DNA from 4 places in the Sphingobacterium sp. GQ94 genome. Region 2 is predicted to be linked to each of the others. Evidence: riboswitches for the same ligand, from Rfam matches in the RefSeq annotation. Region 2 holds a riboswitch; each other region holds the start of a gene.
What was found. Region 2 has a riboswitch for S-adenosylmethionine ahead of AC6CHH_RS08230 (O-acetylhomoserine aminocarboxypropyltransferase/cysteine synthase family protein). Riboswitches for the same ligand answer to the same signal wherever they lie in the genome.
Positions count from the first base shown of each region.

Region 1: another riboswitch for S-adenosylmethionine. It lies ahead of AC6CHH_RS12355 (methylenetetrahydrofolate reductase); the one in region 2 lies ahead of AC6CHH_RS08230 (O-acetylhomoserine aminocarboxypropyltransferase/cysteine synthase family protein).
Region 3: another riboswitch for S-adenosylmethionine. It lies ahead of metE (5-methyltetrahydropteroyltriglutamate--homocysteine S-methyltransferase); the one in region 2 lies ahead of AC6CHH_RS08230 (O-acetylhomoserine aminocarboxypropyltransferase/cysteine synthase family protein).
Region 4: another riboswitch for S-adenosylmethionine. It lies ahead of AC6CHH_RS13550 (5-oxoprolinase); the one in region 2 lies ahead of AC6CHH_RS08230 (O-acetylhomoserine aminocarboxypropyltransferase/cysteine synthase family protein).

Region 1 covers NZ_JCAXEC010000013.1:64,231-68,938, forward strand. Annotated here, with positions in the region: gene AC6CHH_RS12345 (30S ribosomal protein S16) at 1-412, shown strand, start outside; gene rimM (ribosome maturation factor RimM) at 536-1,066, shown strand; SAM riboswitch class I at 1,175-1,273, shown strand; gene AC6CHH_RS12355 (methylenetetrahydrofolate reductase) at 1,321-2,277, shown strand; gene AC6CHH_RS12360 (SusC/RagA family TonB-linked outer membrane protein) at 2,975-4,708, shown strand, end outside.
Region 2 covers NZ_JCAXEC010000007.1:4,406-9,113, forward strand. Annotated here, with positions in the region: gene ligA (NAD-dependent DNA ligase LigA) at 1-1,346, shown strand, start outside; gene dapA (4-hydroxy-tetrahydrodipicolinate synthase) at 1,374-2,252, shown strand; gene AC6CHH_RS08225 (hypothetical protein) at 2,313-2,741, shown strand; SAM riboswitch class I at 2,917-3,030, shown strand; gene AC6CHH_RS08230 (O-acetylhomoserine aminocarboxypropyltransferase/cysteine synthase family protein) at 3,272-4,579, shown strand; gene AC6CHH_RS08235 (homoserine O-acetyltransferase family protein) at 4,632-4,708, shown strand, end outside.
Region 3 covers NZ_JCAXEC010000005.1:24,811-29,518, reverse strand. Annotated here, with positions in the region: gene AC6CHH_RS06415 (sensor histidine kinase) at 1-65, shown strand, start outside; gene AC6CHH_RS06410 (response regulator transcription factor) at 84-773, shown strand; SAM riboswitch class I at 954-1,052, shown strand; gene metE (5-methyltetrahydropteroyltriglutamate--homocysteine S-methyltransferase) at 1,123-3,432, shown strand; gene AC6CHH_RS06400 (DUF4833 domain-containing protein) at 3,668-4,189, shown strand; gene AC6CHH_RS06395 (alpha-hydroxy acid oxidase) at 4,274-4,708, shown strand, end outside.
Region 4 covers NZ_JCAXEC010000016.1:21,273-25,980, reverse strand. Annotated here, with positions in the region: gene AC6CHH_RS13565 (threonine aldolase family protein) at 1-362, opposite strand, end outside; gene AC6CHH_RS13560 (DUF937 domain-containing protein) at 581-1,258, opposite strand; gene AC6CHH_RS13555 (DUF2891 domain-containing protein) at 1,343-2,455, shown strand; gene AC6CHH_RS13550 (5-oxoprolinase) at 2,459-2,719, opposite strand; SAM-I-IV-variant riboswitch at 2,780-2,875, opposite strand; gene rpoN (RNA polymerase factor sigma-54) at 2,909-4,372, opposite strand; gene AC6CHH_RS13540 (penicillin-binding protein 1A) at 4,627-4,708, shown strand, end outside.

The DNA of each region.
Region 1 (4,708 bases), on a different contig from region 2:
TCCAAATACGAATCCAGCGACTATCGTTTTGGATTTTGATAAAGCATTAGATTGGATGAACAAGGGTGCACAACCTACTGACACAGCTCGCGCTATCCTTTCTTACAAAGGTGTTTTATACAAAAAACATTTACAAGGTGGTGTGAAAAAAGGAGCTTTTGATGACGCTAAATCTGAAGAGCTTTTTGCAACTTGGGTTCAGGGTAAAGAATCTGAAATCGAAGGTAAAAAATCTGGCTTAGCAAAATCTAACGATGAGCTAAAAAAAGCTGCACTAGCAGCTGAGGCTAAGAAAAAAGAAGACAGAGGAGCAGCTATTGCAGCGAAAAATGCTCCAGTTGCAGAAGAAGAGGTAGCTGAGGAAGCACCTGCAGATCAGGCAACTGAAAACACTGAAGAAACTGAAGGATAATCTTCTTTCATAAAGTATTCAAAATGGCCGGTTCAGTTAAATGAATCGGCTTTTTTATTTCTTTGCATGTCGGTAGGAGCTGTGTGGATTGAATTGATTATTTTTGTTAATTAAGTAATAAAGATGACTACAGAACAAAGTTTTTACATAGGATACATCAGTAAAACACGAGGACTTAAGGGAGAACTTCAGCTCTTTTTTGAATTTGAAGATTACGCTGCTTTAGATTTTGATGTTGTATTCCTTGAAGTGAATAAGAAGTTGGTTCCTTATTTTGTTGAACAGCTAAAGCTGCACAATAACAGTACAGCATATGTAAACTTTGAGGATGTTGACCATATCGATAAAGCTCAGAGTTTGGTTCGAAAGAAAGTATATCTGCCCAATGATAAAATGCCTGAGCGGGACCCGGATGATTTTCGCTACACGGATTTGGTTGGGTATACGGCCCTAGATGAAAAAAAAGGAGAACTTGGGGAAATCATAGCTGTTCAAGAAATGCCTCAGCAGTTCATCGCTACAGTTATGATCAATGACCAACAGGTTCTTTTTCCGTTAAATGAGGATTTAATCCTCGGGATTGATCCTGAGGAAAAAATCATTGTATTAACATTGCCTGAGGGATTAATTGATGTGTATTTAACTATCGATTAGTATTTTTTGCAAGCTGTTTTTGGCCTTTAGAACACTGTTTTTGAGGCAATCTTTACCTTTTTTATTAATTCATTTTGAGTTTAAGCTTAGTTTAACGATATTAGCCCTCGCTTATAGAGAAAGGCAGAGGGAATAGACCCGCTGAAGCCTTAGCAACCTGACCCAGTTCAAGGTGCTACATTCTACCCCGTATGGGAAAGATAAGCTTAAAAACCGGTATCCACTGTGTTTTCTCTAAGGCCTAATCTTGTTTTATGAAAATTGTAGATCACATTAAAAACGCAAAGGGAAAAACCTTGTATTCTTTTGAATTATTACCACCGGCTAAAGGGCAAGGAATTCAAAGTATTTTCCAATCCATGGATGAGTTAATGGAATTTAATCCACCATTTATTGATGTGACCTATCATCGGGAGGATTACCTCTATAAACAACATGCCAGCGGTTTATTGGAACGAGTATCCTATCGCAAACGTCCGGGAACGGTAGCTATTTGCGCAGCGATTATGAGTAAATATAAGGTGGATGCGGTTCCTCATTTAATTTGTGGAGGTTTTACGAAGGAAGAGACTGAAAATGCGTTGATTGACTTAAACTTTTTAGGAATTGATAATGTATTGGTTCTTCGAGGAGACGCTCGAAAAGGCGATGCGGATTTTATCCCCACTCAGGGTGGCCATGCTTACGCAACCGAACTTCTGGAGCAGGTTGTTGATATGAATAAAGGACAGTATTTGCACGAAGATATCACCATATCTGAAAAAACGAATTTTTGTATTGGTGTCGCTGGCTATCCCGAGAAACATTTTGAAGCTCCAAACTTCAATACTGACTTTAAGTGGCTTAAGAAAAAAGTAGAAATGGGCGCGGAGTTTATCGTTACTCAGATGTTTTTTAATGTGGAAAAATATAAAGAGTTTGTGAATAAATGCCGTGAGAACGATATTCATGTACCTATTATTCCTGGTTTGAAACCGCTTACCTCTAAAAATCAACTTATTACTCTGCCCCGCATATTTCATCTGGACATTCCGGAAGATTTAAGTGATGCCGTCGCTGGCTGTAAGACGAATGCGGATGTACGTCAGGTAGGGGAAGAATGGCTTGTGAATCAATGCAAGGAATTGATCGAATTTGGCGCTCCTGTTTTACATTTTTACACCATGAGTAATCCTGGACCGACCAAGAAAATTGTACAAAAATTGGTTTAATTAAGCGTTCTGCTAGACCAACTAACGAAAAGGCAAGATACATATCTTGCCTTTTTTTAATTAAATTTATTTCTTAATACGCTTACAATAACTTTTTTTTTCCTATTGGTTTATTTTGTAAAAAAATGACCTGTCAAGCGTTATTAACAGCCAAAATCGGTTAACTAAAATGGAACTTGTTTCCTAATAATTGCCAAGCCCCTTTCCGAGTAATTGTTTATTTTTTTACGCATTATCTTAAATAAAGCCCTTCAATGTATCTATGAAAAATGCGGCAAATCTAGGACTTACATTTTAAATTATTGTTACAATATGATTAATTGCACCCGTTTATTTGTAACATTAGCGGTGATAAAAGTTAAAAAATAATTTTTTATTGCAAGGGTTGTTAAAAAATGTTAATGTTGTATAATCCTATGCTTGCATAGTATATTGTGAACGTATAGTTTGCGGTAAAAATGATAATAACCAGAATAATCCTATAGGATACCTAGATTATTCTGTTATGTGTCAAGGATTTAACTCTAAGGAATTATGTTGTTATGATTATATATAACTCTCCGAAAGTGCCTTGTTTTTTATTTTTCTCCAAGAGAAAAAGCAAGAATGAAAAGATAAAGGTGTCCGCCAATTCGTGAATTCACAGTGCATTTATAAATCATCAGAAAATACAAACTATTACTAAACAATTATACAAATGAAACAAAAATTACTCAGTATTATTTTTGTGCTAACCTGTCTGATTGGACAGTCGTTTGCACAAAGTCGGCAAGTGAGTGGAAAGGTTACTGCGGCCGATAGCGGTACTCCACTGAGTGGCGTATCAGTCACTATTGTAGGTTCCATTGAAGCAACTCAAACTGATGATTCGGGAAATTACTCGATCTCTACAGAAGGAGCCAGTCCGGAATTATCCTTTTCGTACATCGGATACGTTACTCAACGTGTTTCCGTAGGAACCCGTTCAACTGTAAATGTACAACTTGTGGTTGAAGATGAGACACTTGAAGAGGTTGTGGTTACCGCATTGGGCATTTCCAGGGACAAGAAGTCTTTGGGTTACGCGACTCAGGAAGTCAAAGGAGAGCTGTTGACTGCCGCAAGAGGTGGTAATGCTTTGCAGTCTCTTTCGGGAAATGTAGCGGGTGCCGTAATTTCTGCGCCTTCATCCAGTCTTGGTGGATCAACCCGTATCGTTTTGAGGGGTATCGGATCGTTAACTGGTGAGAATAGGCCATTGATTGTCGTGGATGGTATTCCTTTGGATAACTCAAATTATAACTCGAACAATACCCAACGAGGTGGTGGCGGCCGGGATTATGGAGATGCGGCCTTTGATATCAATCCAGACGATGTTGAATCGGTGAATGTTCTAAAAGGTGGGCCAGCGTCTGCTCTTTATGGTGCTAGAGCGGCAAATGGTGTGGTATTAATCAAGACAAAAAGAGCGAAACAGGGGCGTGATGAAATCACCCTGAATACTGGTGTTGCTTTTGAAAATTTAGGAATTACCCCAAATTTACAAAGTTTATATGGCGGAGGATTCTCTTCAGATTTTGCGACTCAGATGATTAACGGTAAAGAATATAAGCTTGTGGATTATGGTGCAGATGAATCTTGGGGACCAAAATTGGACGGTCAGCAGGTATTGCACTGGGATGCCTTTGATCCTAACGATACCGAAAACTATTTAAAAACCCGGCCATGGAGCTACCCAACAAATGATTACCGTACATTCTTTGAAACGGGTACAACCTGGACTAATTCGGTTTCTTTATCCAAGTCTTACGAAAATACCTCCGCGAGATTGTCCTTATCCAATGTGAGCCAGTCAGGTATGGTGCCGAATTCGGAACTAAAAAGAAGCACTGTTAATCTAAGCATTAATAATAAGTTCTCGGAGAAATTGACGGCTAGCGGTAATTTGAACTACGTTCGTACAAATGGTTTTAACCGTCCTGAGCAAGGTTATGGCAACAACTCAATTGGTCAAAAAATGTTTCAGTGGGGGCAAACTCAATTAGATTATGGCCGATTGAAAAATTATAAAACAATCACCGGTGAGCAGAAAACATGGAACCGTTCTTCATGGGATGATGCAGCCGCGAAATATTCGGATAATTATTATTGGATTATCAATGAAAATACAGCCGAAGACCAACGGGATCGTTTCTATGGTAACGTAGAACTTCGTTATGATTTTATGCCAGGTTTATATTTAACGGGTAATGTTTACGGTGATAATTATACCTTGAAAATTAATTCTCAGGTAGCAGTCGGATCGCAAGCGATTTCTGAATTCACAGAAAATATCCGTGAGATAACTGAGATGAATTACGAGAGTAGGTTACACTTCGATAAAACTTGGGATAAATTTTCATTAAATTCCTTTATTGGAGTGAACCGTCGTAATTCAAATAGATTTTCCTCT
Region 2 (4,708 bases):
TTTTAAATACAGAGAATAGAAATAAACTTTTTAACACTCATTGGCAAACTATTGAGGAAGTTAAATCCTGGGGATTTCCCGTTTGCGAACATAGCAAACTGTGCAATTCTATTGACCAAGTGTTGGAATTTATTCATTATTGGGATGACGCACGACATCAGCTTTCATATGAAATAGATGGAATAGTAATCAAGGTAAACGATTTTTCTCAACAAGACGAACTAGGAACTACTGCAAAATCACCACGCTGGGCGATTTCCTATAAGTTCAAAGCTGAACGCGTTGAAACAATTCTCAAGAGCATAAGTTATCAGATTGGAAGAACTGGCGCTGTGACACCTGTTGCAAATTTACAACCCGTATTATTAGCAGGTACAACAGTAAAACGGGCGTCCCTACATAATGCTAATGAAATACTTAGACTGGATCTACACCAAGGAGATACGGTTTATGTAGAAAAAGGTGGAGAAATAATCCCTAAAATTCTCGGAGTGAATCTTGATAAAAGACCTCCATTAGCGATACCCTTTGAATATCCGACTACTTGTCCGGAATGTGGGACTATATTGATAAGAGAAGAAGGCGAAGCTGTGCATTATTGTCCTAACGAGGATGGATGCACTCCTCAGATTGTAGGTAAATTACAACATTTTATCGGTAGGAAGATGATGGATATTCAAGGATTAGGAAATGAAACCATAGAAACATTTCATCGTCTAAATTTGATATCCAAGATATCAGATATCTACACATTAAATGACAGGAAATCAGAATTAATTGGGATAGAAAGATTTGGTCAGAAGTCTATTGAAAATATGTTAGATGGAATTGAACTCTCAAAGCAAAAGCCATTTGAAAAGGTTCTTTTCTCACTTGGAATTCGTCATGTTGGGGAGACTGTTGCCAAGAAATTAGCGCTACATTTTAAAAATATCGACGAGATTAAGGCAGCATCCATTGGCGATATACTCCAGGTTGATGATATTGGGATAAGAATAGCCGAAAGCATAGTTGAATATCTAAATTTGCCCCACCACTGGTTGGAAATTCAAAAACTAAAAGAACACGGTTTAATTTTTGAAATTCACGAAAAAAAAATCGAAATGTCTGGTGAGAATCTTCTAGGTAAATCATTTTTGATATCAGGGGTTTTTGAAAATCATTCCAGAGAAGAATTAACACAATTAATTGAATCGCATGGAGGTAAAATTCTTAGTGGAGTATCCAATAAATTGAGTTTTTTAGTTGCTGGTGAAAAAATGGGGCCATCTAAGATGGTCAAGGCAGAAAAACTACAAATTCCAATAATTTCCGACACGGAATTGTTAAAAATGATAAATACATAACATACAGATTACAATTAAATAAATAATATGAACGAGCTTCATGGAGCAGGTGTAGCATTGGTTACACCATTTAATGCAGACGGAACAATAGATTATAATACATTAGCAAACTTAATTGATTACCAAATTGAACATGGAATTGATTATTTAGTTTCATTAGGTACAACAGGTGAAACTGCTACGTTATCTTCAGGGGAAAGAAAAAAAGTCTTGGAATTCACCTCTAATCATGTAAACAAACGAATTCCTCTTGTTATTGGAATAGGTGGAAATAATACGCAAGAAATTGTTGAAAGTATAACACAATTTGATGTGTTAGATTATATTGCAATTTTATCTGTTTCTCCATATTACAACAAACCCTCCCAAGAAGGAATTTACCAGCATTATAAAGCGATCGCTGAGGTATCAAAACTTCCAATCATTCTATATAATGTACCATCTCGCACAGGAAGCAATATCTCGGCGGAAACAACATTAAGATTGGCAAATGACTTTAAAAATATTGTCGGTATTAAAGAAGCATCAGGCAGTTTTGCTCAATTCAGTGAAATCCTTAGTAAAAAGCCCAAAGACTTTTTACTAATTTCTGGAGATGACCCTGTCACTTTACCAATGATTGCATTAGGAGCTGTAGGTATTATTTCTGTTATTGGAAATGCATATCCAAACAAGATTTCTACATTAACACACCTATGCCTTGAGGGTAATTTTGTTGAAGCGAGAATAATTCATTCCGAATTATTAAGGATAACGGAACTATGTTTCGTTGATGGAAATCCATGTGGCGTAAAATACATTTTACAACAAAAAGGTTTTGGTCAAGATTTTGTTCGACTACCTTTGGTTCAAATTTCCGCGAAAACAAAATTAGAAATAGAAAAAGAAATATTGTTGTTAGGATAATTTTTATATTTTTAGGTATCTTATTTGTTTAAGTACTTGAAAATTATTAATCCAAAAATCATGGAAACATCAAAACTTTCATCCTCAAATCGATCAGTATTCAAAAAAGTTATCAGTTGGCTATTGTTGATTGTATTCTTGGCCTTTGCAGGATTTGTGTATTTCAATTACTATTTTGTTTTTGGTGAGGGTGTAAAATCAGGAGTCTTAAATTATGCTGTTAAAAAAGGTAATTTATTTAAAACCTTTGAAGGTAAATTGATTCAAGAAGGCATTAGAAGCCCAAAAAGTGGCACAGGCCTCTCTAGCAATGAATTTGAATTTTCAATCCAAAATGATTCCGTTTTTCACATATTGGAATTAAATAGTGGTAAAATATTTGACTTACATTATAAAGAATATCATGGAGTTCTTCCTTGGAGAGGAAATACCAGATATGTTGTCGATAAGATTATTCAAATGAGAGAGGAAAAAACAACTTCCTTTTAGATAAGAAAACAATTTGTACACCTTATATATTCAAAGTTTTAAAATAATTTAAAATCAAAAGTTTTTTTTGACTTTGAATATTCAAAAAAAATTGCAAATATAAAATCCTAACATTATATTTGCAACGTGCTATGAGAATAGTGCACTAATCAAAACCTCCTCATTGAGTGGTCTTGATTTATAAAGAAGTGGCGAGAGACTGGCTCTATGACCCACTGGCAACCTTCAATATGGATTGAAAAGGTGCCAAATCCTGTCCAAAGCAATATTGCTAAGGAGCATATAAATGAAATAGACTATGACATCAAATTTTGCAAGCTCTAATTTATCATGTATTGTTGGGAAACCTAACAACATTACAAATCGTATCTTAATTTTCTGCACTGAAATTTTTCAGTTAATGCATTAGTCATTATTGTACTGCTTATTTATAATAAAAAAATGAACGTAAGACGTACAGTTTTTATGACAATCAATAAAAGAAAAATGAAAGGGTAATTACATAATTTATAATTTAAAAATCTAAAAAAATGGCTGATAATAAAAATCTAAAATTCGAAACATTACAAGTTCACGCTGGCCAGGTAGTAGATCCGGCAACTGGTTCCAGAGCCTTACCTATATATCAAACCACATCATTTGTATTTGAAAATGCGGAGCACGGAGCAAATTTGTTTGCTTTAAAAGAATTCGGAAACATCTACACTCGAATAATGAATCCTACTACGGATGTTTTCGAGAAACGTATTGCAGCGTTAGAAGGTGGTGTTGCTGCTGTAGCTGTAGCTTCAGGTCAAGCTGCTCAATTTCTAGCAATAACCAATATACTAGAATCAGGAGATAACTTTATCACGAGCGCGAATCTATACGGAGGTTCGTATAATCAATTTAAAGTCTCTTTCAAACGGTTAGGAATCGAAGCACGATTTGCCGGTGATCTAGAGGTGGATAAGATTGAGGAATTAATTGATGAAAACACAAAAGCGATTTATGCCGAGACAATAGGTAATCCAAGTTACCAAATTCCAGATTTTGAACGTATTGCAGCAGTGGCCAAAAAACATGACCTTCCTTTAATTGTCGATAATACTTTTGGAGCTGGCGGATATTTGTTTAAACCATTGGAACATGGCGCTAATGTTGTCGTGGAATCTGCGACCAAATGGATAGGTGGACATGGCACTAGTATTGGTGGGGTAATTATTGATGGAGGGAATTATAACTGGGGTAATGGAAAATTTAAACAATTCTCCGAACCATCTGAGGGTTATCATGGTTTAGTATTTTCTGATGTTTTCGGAGTAAATGGCCCATTTGGGAACATTCAATTTGCTATTCGTGCCCGAGTGGAGGGTTTAAGAGATTTTGGTCCTGCCCTATCTCCATTTAATTCTTTTTTATTGGTACAAGGTTTAGAAACTTTATCACTCCGTGTTCAAAGACATGTTGATAACACTTTAGAAATCGCCCAATGGCTAGATTCACACGCACAAGTTGAACATGTAAGTTATCCAGGTTTAAAAAATCACCCTTGTCATCAAAACGCGCAGAAATATCTAAAAAATGGATATGGTGCAGTTTTGTCGTTCACAATCAAGGGAGGTGTAAACAAAGCAAATGAATTTATCGATTCTTTGGAATTAATTAGCCATTTGGCGAATGTGGGTGATTCAAAAACTTTAATCATACACCCCGCTGCTACAACTCACCAACAATTGAGTGAAGAAAACCAAAAGAAAGCCGGAGTTATCCCTGGGCAATTAAGATTATCCGTGGGCATTGAACATATTGACGATATTAAAGCTGACTTAGAACAGGCTTTCGAAAAAATAAAATAAGCGACACATATCCCTCTTATTTTATTTTAGAATGAAGGAAAAATAATAAAGAATGAGTTTGAAAATATTCGAATATGGTCAAGAATTCCAGCTGGAGAGTGGAAAGAAATTACCAAAGCTTCAAATAGC
Region 3 (4,708 bases), on a different contig from region 2:
AAGATAAAGGCACGCAATTTGAAGTAGTTCTCCCGTTAAAAAACGCATCGCGGGAAGTTGCTTAAATTTTAGATAAAAAAAATATGAATCAAAAAATATTATTAGCAGAAGATGACCCGAATTTGGGGGAATTGCTTAAAGATTATCTTGAATTAAAAGGGAAGTTTGATGTCGTATTATGCGCCGACGGTCAACTAGCGATGGATGCTTTTAGAAAAGATGAATTTGATCTTTGCATCTTGGATGTCATGATGCCAAAAAAGGACGGTTTTTCTTTAGGTAAAGATATTCGAAAAATAAATCAAACAGTACCTATCATCTATGCAACTGCAAAAGGAATGATGGAAGATAAGACGCAAGCTTTTGAGTTAGGTGGTGATGACTACATTACAAAACCATTCCGCGTTGAGGAGTTGTTATTGAGAATTCACGCACTATTGAAGCGAGCAGCTAAGGATAAGGAAGAAGAAATATTAGACAAATTTGAAATTGGAGATTACTTTTTTGACTACACAAGTCAAATCATTTCTTTTAAAGGCCAGCAACAAAAGCTCTCCACAAAGGAAGCTGAGCTGATGAGGTTATTGTGTATCAAAAAAAATGATGTGTTAACGCGTGAAGAAGCATTGATCAAAATATGGCATGATGATAATTATTTCACGGGACGGAGCATGGACGTTTTTCTTAGTAAATTGAGAAAATACCTAAAAGAAGATCCTAATGTAGAAATTGTAAATGTACATGGAAAAGGGTACAAACTGCTTGTTAGCTAAAGCTCCAATATCTATAAAAATAGATTGTAAAATAAATCGACGAATAGACTCTATCAAAAACAGAGTCTATTTGTTGTTAAAGGCACTTTTTAAAAGAAAGATCAACTCCATCATTCTTTATGATTATACAATTCCAATCTTTTTTTTGGGAATTAAAGATCTAATTCATACCTTAGCCTCCGCTTATAGAGAAAGGCAGAGGGACTAGACCCGATGAAGCCTTAGCAACCTGTCACTTGACAAGGTGCTACATTCTACCTGAAAAGGGAAAGATAAGCTGGCCTCATAATTCTTTGGGAGCCTTCTCTTAGCAAACGATTTTAGTATAATTAATTTAGTATAATACTTTATGTTATTAACAAACAATTTAGGTTACCCACGCGTGGGCGCATTCCGCGAATTGAAAAAAGCTAATGAGGCCTATTGGGCTAAGAAAATCAGCGCGGAAGAATTATTGCAAGCTGGACTAAAAATCCGTGAAAGCAACTGGAAGACTCAAAAAGATGCCGGCATCGATTTGATCCCTTCCAATGATTTCTCATTTTATGATCAAGTTTTAGACTTATCATTAACTGTTGGGGCTATTCCATCACGTTATCATTCATTATTAAACAAAATCGACCGTCAGTATAATTTAGATTTATATTTTGCGATGGCTCGTGGTTTCCAAGAAGGTGGTGTTGATGTCACTGCTATGGAAATGACAAAATGGTTTGACACCAATTACCATTACCTGGTTCCTGAATTTGTAAAAAACCAAGAATTCAAATTAACTTCTGAAAAATTCTTAAGTGAATACAACGAAGCAAAGAAACTTGGCATTGAAACTAAACCTGTTTTTATTGGTCCAATTTCTTACTTATTATTAGGAAAAGAAAAAGAAACAGATTTTAATCGTATCGATTTAATCGATAATTTATTGCCTGTTTACCAAGAAATCCTTACCAAATTAGCTCAAGCAGGGGCAAAATATGTTCAAATCGATGAACCATTCTTAGCATTGGACATTGATGATCAGACACGTGCACTTTACGTAAATGTATATGAAAAATTAAGTAAAGCTGCTAATGGTGTAAAATTAATTGTTGCTACTTATTTCGAGGCATTACGTGACAATGAAGATATTGCTGTTAACCTTCCTGTACATGCGTTGCACTTAGATCTAGTTCGTGGTGAAAATCAGCTCGACACCATATTAACCAAAATTCCTGCAAACCTTACCTTATCATTAGGCGTTGTTGAAGGACGTAATATTTGGAAAAACGATTACGAAAATTCATTAAAGAAAATTAATCAAGCGATTCAAGCATTAGGAAAAGACCGTGTTTGGGTAGCTCCTTCATCTTCTTTATTACATGTTCCGTTTGATTTAGATAATGAGAAAAATGAAGAATCTTTACCAACAGAGGTAAAAAATTGGTTAGCATTCGCTAAACAAAAATTGGCCGAAGTAAAAGACTTGGCAATCCTAGCTGAGGGGGAAGTTGATTCAGACACTCAAAACCGGTACCAAGCCAACAAAGAAGCTGCTCAAAGTCGCCGAACTTCACCATTGATTCATAAACCAGAGGTTAAGAATCGCGTTAGCAACATCACTGATGAGGATGCAAAACGTACATCAATCTTTAACGATCGTAAAGCAGCGCAGCAAGCAAAATTTGGTTTACCAGCTTATGCAACGACAACTATCGGATCTTTCCCTCAAACCAAGGATGTGCGTAAATGGAGAGCGGATTTGAAAAAAGGCGCAATCACACAAGAGCAATACGATAAAGAAATTTCTGAGGAAACGGAAAGAACTATTCGTTTACAAGAATCACTAGATATCGATGTATTGGTACACGGTGAATTCGAACGAAATGATATGGTCGAATATTTTGGTGAACAATTGGCAGGTTATGCCTTCACTCAAAATGGATGGGTACAATCCTACGGTTCTCGTTGTGTGAAACCTCCAATTATTTTCGGAGATGTTTACAGACCTCAAGACATGACTGTACGTTGGTCATCATATGCACAATCTTTAACAAATCGTCCTGTAAAAGGAATGTTAACTGGTCCAGTTACTATTCTACAGTGGTCATTTGTCCGTAATGATCAGCCTCGTTCAACAACGACTTACCAAATCGCTCTAGCAATTTTAGATGAAGTTCAAGCGCTAGAAAAAGCGGGTATTAAAATTATTCAGATTGACGAACCAGCAATTCGAGAAGGCCTTCCTTTACGTAAAGCTGATCAACAAGCTTATTTAGATTGGGCAGTACGTTCTTTCCGCGTATCTTCATCCAATGTAGAAGACGATACTCAGATTCACACACACATGTGTTATTCTGAATTCAATGATATTATTCAAGACATTGCCGCGATGGATGCAGACGTGATCACAATTGAAACGTCTCGTTCTCAGATGGAGTTATTGGATGCTTTTGCAGACTTTAAATATCCAAATGATATTGGTCCTGGTGTTTATGATATTCACTCACCACGCGTTCCTAGTACAGAGGAGATGGTAGATTTGCTTCGCAAAGCTAAAGCTGTAGTTCCTGCTGAACAATTATGGGTTAATCCAGACTGTGGATTAAAAACCCGTGCTTGGCCAGAAACGAAGGCTGCTTTAGAATCTATGGTGGAGGCTGCCAAAATTTTAAGAGCTGAGTAAAACACCAAAAACACTTTATTTAAACAGTCCGTACGTAAAAAGTCGGACTGTTTTTTTTTAAATTTTTCATAAAATGGTATATAGAATGTATTAGGTTGAGCAAGAAGGATCAGATAACGACTAGGTTTCTCAATATTTTTAGATGGCAACCTTTGCCCTAACGATTAAGATGGAAAACTTTATTTTTGATTCACTTATCCTTAATCCAAATTCAGTATCTTAACAGAAAAAAACGATGAGAAGGTTAACCATTAACATCTTTCTGTTCCTCGTATACGGCATGGCCTTCTCTCAGGATAATTATCCTGAGCCAAAGGGCGTAAATGATCTAATGTTTTATATCCAACACAACCGGTCAACAAATACCTATGTCTATACCCTTAATTTGGATACGAAAAAAGAGTTAAATCGAAAAACACCTATCCTAGTCTTTAGACAACTTTTTGAAAATGATGGTGAAATTCTATCGCTCACAAATATTCAGAAAAGATATGCTTATGGTATCAAATCTGAAGAATTGGAAAACAATAGTTTTGAGTTAAAGATTATATCTCTACCTGAGCAAAAACTGTATTTACATATTCCAAAAAATGGAAGCCCATACATTATTACCTCTGTAAATGGTGTTAAATTAAGATTAGAAAGGATATTTCTCAAATTAAAAGAAGGAACATGGGGATTGGGTACAAAGGTCGAATACATCCTATTTTATGGAAAATCTAATAATAAATACGCAATTCAAAAATTGATATTGTAATTTTTAAAACCATATGGTACAGGACAGTATAACCATTTATATTGTCGAAATTTATAAAAAATAGGCCAATAAGAAATTAAACCAATGAACAAAAAAATAAGCTTCTCTTACAACTCCAATTTTCCTTCAGTTGCTGATTTAAAAAAACGTGCCAAATGGCGAATTCCAAAGTTTGCCTTTGATTACCTGCAGGGTGGATGTAATGAGGAACTGAATTTAAGAAGAAATGAAAGTGACTTTGATGATATTTTATTAAAGCCTCAATACTTACAAACGAGCCATGAGATTGATATGTCTGTGGAACTCTTTGGACATCGCTACGCAGCACCTTTCGGAATTTCTCCTATTGGTTTGCAAGGTTTGATGTGGCCAAACGCACCCGAAATATTGGCTAAAGCAGCTGCTGAACACAACATCCCCTACACCTTAAGTACAGTTTCAACGAGTAGTATAGAACGTATTGCGGAGGTCTCTCAGGGCAAAGCATGGTTCCAACTTTATCATCCGACTGAGGATCGG
Region 4 (4,708 bases), on a different contig from region 2:
CTTATTCCCTGAACATCGATTTTGCCACTGTTGTTTTTGACCAGGTTTATTTTGTGCCCACAATGCTCAATTGCACCCGTTTCATGCACTTGAATATGACTTGAATCAGCGGCGATAACAGACTCGTAGGGTTTTAACAAATGACTAATGATAAGTACATTCGCCATGGTACCACCTGAAACAAAATAAATCTCAGCTTCTTGGTTACCGATGGAATTCCTGATTAAATTTTTTGCTTTTATACTCAGGGTGTCCTCACCATATCCGGGTTCTTGTTGGTCATTGCTGTTTAGAAGTAATTCTAAAACTCTTGAGGCTGCACCTTCACTATAATCGTTTTTAAAAGATGTTTTTGTTTGCATGTGTAAAGATAATATTTAGCATCAAACTGTCCCAAGTCTAAGCCACAAAGGCTTGCCTAAGGTAATCATCGAAATTTATGGAATGCCGTTCTAGGTAGAGATGATCATTAATCAAATCTTACTTAATATATTGGTGCAGTCATTGTAGAAAAAAATGTGATCAATTTACTTTTGATCACATTTTTTGGTCTTTTGAAACCCAGGGATTAAACGATCTTTTATTTGTTGAACATCCCAGCTAAGTTGTCTAAAATACCTCCTTTGGTATTACTGTCATTTTTTTGATTAAAAAACTCACCCGCTAAATCACCCAAACCACTTAAAATATTTGGTTGGCCTGTTTGTGAGGCATCAGTAGATTTTGATCCACCTAAAACGCTGCCTATCAAATCACCAATACCTCCTGAAGTACTACTTTGATTGGAACCTCCACCAAGAATATTGCCTAGTAAATCTCCAATTCCACCAGAAGAAGCTTGTGAATCTTTGTTTTGTTTACCTAAATAGCCCATAACCAGCGGTGCAATTAATGCAAGAATACCACCAATTTTGCCAATGTCAATACCTGATTTTTGAGATAGTGTTTCCTTTACTGATTCTGTATTTTTACCAAAAATATGGTTCACTATTTTATCATCATCTTCTGTTGGGCCATTGTTAAACAAGGCTCCCAAATTATCGAATATTCCACCTGAGTGTTGACTAGATAATGCCTGTTGTAGCCCCTCGGCTTTTTCAGGTTTATTTTGAGCATTGTAATTGATTGCAGACATCATCAAGGGGATGGCGGCAGACATAACCCATTGAGTTTGATTTTTATCTACTCCTAGTTTTTGTGATATGCCATCGGCAGCCTGTGAGCCAACGCTACCTGAAATTAAATCGGTGAAATTCATGATTTGGTTTATTTATGTTTTAAATACTATTTTTACTAATTCTAATATCCATATTAGTTCAAATACATTGCCAAATTTATTCGGATGATTAAAATTAGTTATTCTTCATGTATGTTTTTTGTCCTACTTTTCATTTCCTGTGGTCAAAAAAAAATAAAACAAGAAAACTTTGTTAAAGAGAACATTGTATTGACTTCAACATTGGCTAAACAAATTTTTGCACTTCCAACGCACTGTTTGGAAATAGAATACCCAAATAAATTAGGCCAGGTTTTAGGGAGTAGTGATGACTTAAAGAGACCAAAAGATCTTAGACCATTGTTTTATGGCTGTTTTGATTGGCATTCTTCTGTTCACGGTTACTGGTCAATCATAAAACTCATGAAACAATTTCCTGAGCTTGACATAGACGGAAAAGTTAGAGCGATATTAAATGAGCATATCACAAGCGAAAATGTTGCTATTGAACAGGCTTTTTTTGAAGATAAGAACAACTTAGGCTTTGAGAGAACCTATGGCTGGGCTTGGTTATTTAAATTGCAACAAGAGCTTCATGTATGGGAAGACCAAGATGCAAAACGATGGGAGGCAACATTGCAGCCATTGGTTAATCTACTCGTAGAACGTTATAAAGAATACCTTCCTAAACTGGTTTACCCCATTAGGTCTGGTCAGCATGATAATACTGCATTTAGTCTGACACTCTCATTGGATTATGCAAACCAGGTAGCTGACCAATCATTCATTGACGCTATTCACGAAAATTCCCTGCGGTTTTTTGAAGCGGATAGTAATTGCAATTTGGCTTATGAACCAAGCGGATATGATTTTTTATCCCCTTGCTTAGAGGAGGCCTTATTGATGAGTAGGATTATGAACAAGTCTGATTATATGGTTTGGTTAAAAGGATTTATGCCGAATCTTTTTGATGAAAATTTTACATTGGATCCGGCGATAGTGAAAGATAGGGCAGATGGTAAATTGGTTCACCTAGATGGTTTAAATTATAGTCGATCTGCTTGTCTTTGGGGTATATCCTCAATTGACCCTGCTTTAGACCATTTAAAAAACATTGCTAATGCACATTTTAAATATTCTATAGGGAACCTGAATCAACAAGATGATTACATGGGAACTCACTGGTTAGGCACCTTCTCGCTATATGCTTTGTCTGTTAATGAGGCAAATTATCGTTAAGTATTAACATAAAGGAATGAGCTTATTTTCCTCAAGCTTTACAGGAACCTGATGAATCTGGGTGAATCCATCTTCGGTTGATAAAATTGCCGAAAGATCTACACCGCGTTTAGAGAGTGTACTAATCAATGCTGTCCGAAATATTGATTTATTTGAACCCCAATTTGAATTAACGAGTTCATTGTTTAAGATAACGAGCTCATTATTGGAATACTTAAGGAATTTCTCAAGTAAATGTTGTTGTAGATGATTTTTGTTTGACATACAATGAATGTTTAAGTGTTTAATCATTATTGCACTCAGATTGGGGTGATTTAACCGTATAAAAACGTTTTATTTTGGTATGAGACCCGTATTGATTTACCACCGCGGTGACGTCACTCGGTTGGTATTGCTCTTAAGCAATTCTGAATACTCTACAAAACTAGTAGATTAAAATTAAAAATCCAAATTTTACAATTCTTTTCGCAACCTCGCTACCGGAATATTCATAGCTTCCCTATATTTTGCTACGGTTCTTCTTGCGATGGAGTAGCCCTTTTCTTTTAGAATATCAGTCAGTTTTTCATCTGCTAGGGGTTTCCTTTTATCTTCATTGTTAATGCATTCTTCTAATATTTTCTTTACCTCTTTATTAGATACCTCTTCTCCTGATTCGGTTTGAATTGCTTCAGAGAAAAAAGACTTTAGCAAAAAAGTCCCAAATTCTGTTTGTACATATTTTGAATTAGCAACCCTAGATACGGTGGAAATGTCCATCTCGATTTTGTCTGCAATATCTTTAAGTATCATAGGTCTTAACATTCTGTCATCTCCGGTAAGGAAATAATCGTATTGATACTCCATTATTGCATTCATGGTTTTTAAAAGTGTTTGCTGGCGTTGTTTGATTGCGTCAATAAACCATTTTGCTGAATCAAGTTTTTGTTTGACAAATTGAACGGCCTCACGCATTTTTTTGTCGTTTTTTTCCGTTTTTTCATAATGCTCGAACATTTCTTGATAAGATCTAGAAACTCTTAATTCGGGTGCATTCCGCCCATTTAAAGTTAGATGAAGAACGCTGTCATTATTGCTGATATGGAAATCAGGAATGATATGTAATTGTTTTCCTGCAGTTGCTCCTGAATCCCCTGGTTTTGGGTTTAACTTTAAAATTTCATTGACAATTTCCTTTAGCTCCTCAGAGGAGACTCCAAGCTGTTTTTCGATCTTGTCATAATGTTTTTTCGTGAACTCGTCCAAATAATTTACGACAACTACCATCGCCTTCTGAATAATCAAATTCTCTTGATCTTTCTTTTTTAATTGGATAGTCAAACATTCTTGCAGATTTCTGGCTCCAATTCCTGCAGGGTCAAACTCTTGAATGACTTTTAACATATCTACGACTTCTTTTTCATCAACAATCGCATTTTGAGAAAAAGCGAGATCGTCAATTAGTGAAGGAATTGGACGTCGCAAATAGCCATCATCATCCAGGGATCCAATAATTTGCTGTCCAATAAGAAAGTCTTTATCGCTCAAGGCCAGTAAATCTAATTGATTCTGGAGATTCTCAAAAAAGGAGTCTTGAATTGCAATTGGAATTTCTTTTTTATTGTCTTCATCATCGTGATCGTAACTCCCCCCGTAATCACGGAAATCGTCTTCTTGAATATATTCATCTACACTAAACTCTTCATCGAAACTAGTATCCTCTGATCCGAAGTCCTCGTCCGGATCTTTGTCTGGGTATTCTTCAACAGGATCATTCATGTTGGTTAAACTTCCGTCTTCAAGGGCAGGGTTTTCTTCAAGCTCCTCTTTAATACGAGTATCTAAGGATACAGTTGGAACCTGTAGCAGTTTTATGAACTGTATTTGTTGAGGTGAAAGTTTTTGTAATAATTTCTGTTGTAGTGTTTGTTTTAACATATTCCCTATAATAAGTTAGGTAAAAATAACGATTATTATTTAATTAAAATAAGTTTTTGGGATATAATAGTCGATTTGGGTACAGTTTTTGATAGGGCGGATGCTTGATAGCCAATGGTAAAAAGAACGATAAGTGACAATTGTTAAAATTCGTTAATTTTTAATTCCAGTATGATTTTTGCTTGATTCGATATAGTTTTTACCAAAGTTTTCTTCATATTTACTGCATGTTTAAACGTGTCCGAAACAAATTTTTGCGTATATCACTGATAGTTATATATTTCATTGTTTTATTCACTTGTGCGGTCCAAATTAATTTTCTGGGTCTATTTGGTT